DNA from 2 places in the Enterobacter sp. UNJFSC 003 genome. Region 1 is predicted to be linked to the other one. Evidence: predicted binding sites of a transcription regulator. Region 1 holds the regulator's gene; the other holds the start of a gene.
What was found. The regulator Fur, encoded in region 1, represses iron uptake genes when iron is present. The targets are predictions, from matches to a motif close to ATAATAATGAGAACNACTATCAA.

Region 1 (3,422 bases):
AGGCAAAAGCCGCAGGTTTTATCGATGACTCCACGCTCACGGGCGGTATTTATTACTGGCAACGTGAACGTGACCGTAAAGACGTTACTGAAAACAAATATAAAACCAACCTTTCTCACTCTACCTGGAACGCCAACCTCGATTTCCAGTCAGGCTATGCCGCGGATATGTTTGGCCTGGATATTGCCGCCTTTACGGCAATTGAAATGGCGGAAAACGGCGACAGTGCTCACCCGAACGAAATTGCTTTCTCCTCAAGTAACAAAGCGTATAAAGAAGACTGGTCCGGTGATAAAAGCGGTATCAGCTTGTATAAGGCCGCGGCAAAATTCAAATATGGTCCGGTATGGGCGCGTGGAGGCTATATCCAGCCAACCGGTCAGACGCTGTTAGCACCGCACTGGAGCTTTATGCCAGGTACTTATCAGGGTGCGGAAGCCGGTGCCAACTTTGACTATGGCGATGCCGGTGCGTTGAGCTTCTCCTATATGTGGACCAACGAATACAAAGCGCCGTGGCACATTGAGATGGACAAGTTCTATCAGAACGATAAAAAAAACAAAGTAGATTATCTCCACTCGCTGGGCGCGAAGTACGATTTCAAAAACGATCTGGTGCTAGAGGCCGCATTTGGTCAGGCTGAAGGGTATATCGATCAGTATTTTGCGAAAGCGAGCTACAAGTTCGATATCGTTGGGGGGCCGTTAAGCACCAGTTACCAGTTCTACGGCACGCGGGATAAAGCCAGCAATGGCACCGTTAACGATATTTATGATGGTACTGCTTGGCTGCAGGCGCTGACCTTCGGTTACAAAGTGGGTCAGGTTGATTTACGTCTGGAAGGGACATGGGTGAAGGCGGAAGGGCAGCAGGGCTACTTCCTGCAGCGTATGACCCCAACATATGCCTCTTCAAACGGTCGTCTCGATATCTGGTGGGACAACCGTTCTGATTTCAACGCCGACGGCGAAAAAGCGGTCTTCTTCGGCGCGATGTACGACCTGAAAAACTGGAATCTGCCTGGCTGGGCGGTGGGTGCATCTTATGCTTATGCCTGGGACGCGAAGCCTGCCGATATGGCCACACCGGATGCCTACTACGATCCTAACTATCGTCTGAAAGAATCAGCATACAGCCTGGACGCAATCTACACCCTGCAGGATGGCCGCGCGAAGGGGACCATGTTCAAACTGCACTTCACTCAGTACGACAACCATTCCGATATCCCGAGCTACGCGGGCGGTTACGGCAACATCTTTCAGGATGAACGTGACGTGAAATTCATGGTTATCGCCCCATTCACTATCTTCTGATGAACGCTCCGGCGGGCGTGTCCCGCCGGGATGGAGACCAACATGATCAAAAAAATCGTCATCGTATCGTTGCTGGCATCGGGGCTGGTGGCCTGCACTCAACCTCAGGCGCCGAAAGAAGATACGCGGCTGAAAGAGGCGTACAGTGCTTGCATGAATACAGCGGAAGGTTCGCCAGAGAAAATCGAGGCCTGCCAGAGCGTGCTCAATGTGCTGAAGAAAGAGAAGGCGCATGAGCAGTTTGCTACGCAGGAAAATGTTCGCGTGATGGATTATCAGGCCTGTATCCAGGCGCGTAAAACGGGTAACGATCAGGAAGTGACAAAGCGTTGCGATAAGATCTGGCAGGAAATTCGCAGCAGTAACAATTAATTCGCGATTTCTATGCCCGGCAAGCATTCGCTGCCGGGCTTTTTTTTGGCAAAAAAAAGCCAACCTTACGGCTGGCTCAGAGTATGAAAGCGAGCTTATTTTGCGTCATGCGCATGGTCATCTTCGCGGCAATCGCCTTCTGTACAGTGACCATAAAGGTACAGGCTGTGGTTGGTCAGGCGGATACCATGACGAGCAGCGATTTCACGCTGGCGTGATTCAATAGAATCATCGCTAAATTCAATGACCTTGCCGCAGTCGAGGCAGATCAGATGATCGTGGTGGTGCTGTTGGGTCAGTTCGAAAACAGATTTACCGCCTTCAAAATTATGACGGGTAACAATGCCTGCGTCATCAAACTGGTTCAGCACACGATAAACGGTTGCCAGCCCAATTTCTTCACCCATATCGATAAGACGCTTATAAAGGTCTTCCGCACTGACATGGTGATTGTCTGGACCCTGAAGCACTTCAAGGATTTTTAACCGAGGAAGCGTAACTTTCAGGCCAGCCTTCTTTAATGCGGTATTGTTGTCAGTCATGCGGAATCTGTCCTGTTGCTAAACGATTCACTTCTAAAGAAGAAGTGACAGAAAATGCACTTGGGATAATGCGTCTCATTATAGAACTGCCATGCCTAAATGAAAACTGCAAGTCTCAAGCAAAGTATGCTTATAAAAACGTGGTCTCACCGACAAACTTATTCGATGGCTCCCACTTTCTACCTGGGGGATATTGTACAGGTCTGAACGGAAAAGTTAAAAGTTTGTAGCAATTAATTTAATCGGTTTCACCTGGACAACGGGCGCAACCGGAGTTGCGCCGCAGGGTTATCAGGCGTTAAGGATATCGTCCAGGTTCAACTCTTCACGAACCTGCTTAACCCATTTTTCAACACGCTCCGCGGTCAGTTCTGGCTGGCGGTCTTCGTCAATCGCTAGGCCGACAAAGTGATCGTCATCTGCCAGACCTTTAGAGGCTTCAAAGTGGTAGCCTGCCGTTGGCCAGTGGCCGACAATCGCCGCGCCGCGCGGCTCAATGATGTCGCGGATGGTACCCAGCGCGTCACAGAAGTATTCTGCGTAGTCTTCCTGATCGCCACAGCCAAACAGCGCAACCAGCTTTCCGTTAAAGTCTACTTCTTCCAGCGTTGGGAAAAAATCGTCCCAGTCACACTGCGCTTCACCGTAGTACCAGGTCGGAATGCCCAGCAGCAGGATGTCATAACCTTCGAGGTCTTCTTTGCTGCTCTTGGCGATGTCGTGCACATCGGCAACGTCTTTACCGAGCTGTTTTTGAATGTTTTTTGCGATGTTTTCGGTATTGCCGGTATCACTGCCGAAGAAAATGCCGATGATTGCCATGAGTAAAATAACCTCTTGAAACTTAATAGTATGGTGGCACAATTTGTCCACGGATAAGGGCAATAATAGCAGAACAGGCAACCCTGCGGAAACAGCTATCACGCAGGACTGCACTCTGTGCTACATGAAATGGGAAATAAAGGGAATTTTCAGACTTATGCCTTGCCGCGCAACAGTTCAAGTTGGGCGATCAGCATCTCTTCAATCAGCTCGCTGCGGCTGATATTACGCGCGTCAGCCAGTTCATTCAGCGCATCGACGGCGTCAGCATTCAGCTTCAGTTCGACACGCTTAAGCCCACGAGTTTTATCGCGTTTAAGCTGGTTGCGTTTATTAATACGCAGCTGTTCATCGCGCGAAAGCGGATTCGTTT
Region 2 (3,422 bases), on a different contig from region 1:
GGCGCGCAGCACAAAACCTTTCAGGCGCTGCCAGGTCTGGATCACCAGGCTTTTGAGATGCGGCACGTGATACACCGGCAGCTCCATGACGAACGGCGATGCTTCGCCGCGCATGATGGTATGCTTGAGCATTAGGCCGGTCAGGATCGCCATGACGATGCCCAGCACGTACAGCGAGAAGACCGCCAGCGCCCCTTGCTGACCAAAGAAGGCCGCCGCGAAAACCGCGAAGATCGCCAGACGCGCACCGCAGGACATAAACGGCGCCATCATGATGGTCATCAGACGTTCTCGCGGCGCGTCCAGCGTGCGTGCGCCCATGACTGACGGCACGTTACAGCCAAAGCCGACAATCAGCGGAACGAAGGATTTCCCCGGCAGGCCCAGCGCCTGCATCAGACGATCCATCACGAAAGCCGCGCGCGCCATGTAGCCGGAATCTTCAAGGAAAGAGAGGAACAGGTACATCATGCCGATTTGCGGTACCAGCGGCAGGACGGTATTGATCCCGCCCCCGATACCCTGGGCGAGGAAGATGGTCAGCCATTCCGGGAAATGCAGGGTGTAACCCACCCACTGGATGCCGTGCACGAAGATTGCAACGGAACCGGCATCGAAAACAGGCTGTAGCGCCCCGCCGATGTTGATGGCAAGCAGGAACATCAGGTACATCACCAGTAAAAACACCGGCAGGCCGAGGAAGCGATTGAGTACCACCTTATCCACCGCGGCGGTAAAGCGGCTCGGCTCGGCAGTCAGGGCATTACTGACCACGTCACAAATTGCGGCGATGGCCTGATAACGGGCATCGGCGATGTGCAGCGCCGGGTCATCCAGCTCGTCGCTCAGATGCGCCAGCGCAACGTCCAGCTTATCTGCGGCATTGCCGGCGTAGGCACGGCTGTAGATATCCCCTTCCAGCATCTGCAGGCCCAGCCACTGGCGCTGTTTGGCGGGCATGGATTTATCCATTGCCTGCGCCAGCTTATCGGCTTCACGCAGTAAGGGCTGCGCATAGTGCACCAGCTCCACGCTGGCGTTGCCCGTATGACGGTCTATGGCAAGTTTCAGGGCATCAATACCGCGTGCGCGCGTAGAGACCAGCGGAACCACCGGGCAGCCCAGACGCGAAGAAAGCGCATCAATATCAATGCGTAGCTTTTGCTTTTCGGCTATGTCGAGCATGTTCAGCGCCACGATGCAGGGGATACCCAGCTCCAGCAGCTGTAACGTCAGGTACAGGTTGCGCTCAAGATTGGAGGCATCAACCACGTTGATGAGCAGGTCTGCATCGCCGCTCAAAATATAGTGGCAGGCGATTTGTTCATCGAGAGAGGTTTGTGACGAAATAGTGGTTAACGAATAGGTGCCGGGCAGATCCACCAGGGTGACCTGATTATCTGTTGTCGAGAACTGACCTTCTTTGCGTTCAACCGTCACGCCCGCCCAGTTACCGACACGCTGACGTGCGCCCGTGAGCTGATTAAATAATGTTGTCTTGCCGGAATTAGGATTGCCAATTAAGCCAATAGTTAATTTTTTCATTGTTTTAGACTCACTGAAACCGCTGGCGTGTTATTGGGATAAGGCTTCGACTTCTATTAATGCGAGGTCTTTCTTACGCAGAACCAGATTGACGCGTCGGGTTTCGATATGAACAGGATCGCCTAACGGGGCAACGCGCACGACCTGGAATGACGAGCCTGGCAGCATGCCCAGCGACAGCAGTTTTTGCCGATAGGCCGGGCTAATTTCGCGGGTAAAACCGGTAATTTTCCATGCACTGTCTGGAGTGAATTGCATAGCGCCTACTTTCACAAGAGGTTAAATAATCTACTATGCGATGATAATGAGAATAGTTTGTATCAGCAATAATAAAACTGTGACGGAATGTTGTTTGCGGTATTAATTTACGGCCTGTTTGACCTTGCTCAATATTTACTGAAATGCGGAGATTCAGAGAAGAGGGATATTTGTTAACGAAGTGATAATTTGTGGTTTAAATATGGATGTGCAATCGGTTTCATATATTACGGTACCCTATTGCACCCTCTCCCCTATGGGGAGAGGGTGAGGGGTTAGCGTTTTTTACCCATCGCCGCCGCCAGCGCATCCATCATCGCGCTATTACCCGCTGGCTGAGCATCACGCCCGCGCGGTTTTGCCGCTTTTGCTGCCGGACGCTGCTGCTCGCGACCACCGCCATTGCTGCCACGACGAGCATTGGTTTCACCCGGCTGCTCGTCCAAACGCATAGTGAGGGCGATACGCTTGCGCTGCAGGTCCACTTCCAGCACTTTCACCTTAACGATATCGCCTGCTTTGACCACGGTGTGCGGGTCTTCGACGAACTTGTCGGCAAGGGAGGAGATATGCACCAGACCATCCTGATGCACGCCGATATCGACAAACGCACCAAAGTTGGTGACGTTGGTGACAGCACCTTCCAGCACCATACCCGGCAACAGGTCATTCATCGTTTCGACACCGTCCGCGAAGGTCGCGGTTTTAAACTCTGGGCGCGGATCGCGGCCCGGCTTTTCCAACTCTTTGATGATGTCGGTCACCGTTGGCACACCGAACTGTTCGTCGGTGAAATCAACCGCTTTCAGGTTGCGCAGCGCGCTGTTGTCGCCCATCAGGTCTTTCAGCGCCTGCTGGGTGGCAGCCAGAATGCGTTCAACTACCGGATACGCTTCCGGGTGAACGGTGGACGCATCCAGCGGATTATCGCCGTGATTGATGCGCAGGAAGCCCGCACACTGTTCAAAGGCTTTCGGGCCCAGGCGGCTAACCTTCAGCAGCTGCTGGCGGTTCTGGAACTGGCCGTTCTCGTCACGCCAGGCAACAATGTTCTGCGCCATCATGCGGGTTAAGCCCGCCACGCGGGTCAGCAGGGGAACGGAAGCGGTGTTCAGGTCAACGCCGACGGCGTTAACGCAGTCTTCTACGACCGCATCCAGCTTACGCGCCAGCTGAGTCTGGCTCACATCGTGCTGATACTGGCCCACACCGATGGATTTCGGATCGATTTTCACCAGTTCCGCCAGCGGATCCTGCAGGCGACGTGCAATCGAGACCGCACCACGCAGGGATACGTCCAGATCCGGGAACTCCAGCGCGGCCAGTTCAGAGGCGGAATAAACGGATGCACCCGCTTCGCTGACGATCACCTTCTGGGCCGTCACTTTCGGGAACTGCTTCTGCACGTCAAGATAGAAACGCTCGGTTTCGCGGGACGCCGTACCGTTACCGATAGCGACCAGCTCAACGTTGTACTTTTCGCACAGAGCAGCAACGACGACGGCCGCTTTTGCTGCCTGGCCGGTGTGCGGATAGATCGTGTCGGTTGCCACCAGCTTACCGGTGCCGTCAACCACCGCGACTTTTACGCCGGTACGCAGGCCCGGATCGAGGCCCAT

Region 2: a site for Fur is predicted at 1,844-1,866, ahead of feoA (ferrous iron transporter A). Genes of this name have one in related genera too.

Annotation. Positions count from the first base shown of each region.
Region 1 is NZ_JBAKHK010000017.1:48,282-51,703, reverse strand. It holds gene chiP (chitoporin) at 1-1,313, shown strand, start outside; gene chiQ (ChiQ/YbfN family lipoprotein) at 1,359-1,685, shown strand; gene fur (ferric iron uptake transcriptional regulator) at 1,781-2,227, opposite strand; gene fldA (flavodoxin FldA) at 2,519-3,049, opposite strand; gene ybfE (LexA regulated protein) at 3,205-3,422, opposite strand, start outside.
Region 2 is NZ_JBAKHK010000008.1:123,790-127,211, forward strand. It holds gene feoB (Fe(2+) transporter permease subunit FeoB) at 1-1,545, opposite strand, end outside; gene feoA (ferrous iron transporter A) at 1,576-1,803, opposite strand; gene V5P19_RS17625 (Tex family protein) at 2,079-3,422, opposite strand, start outside.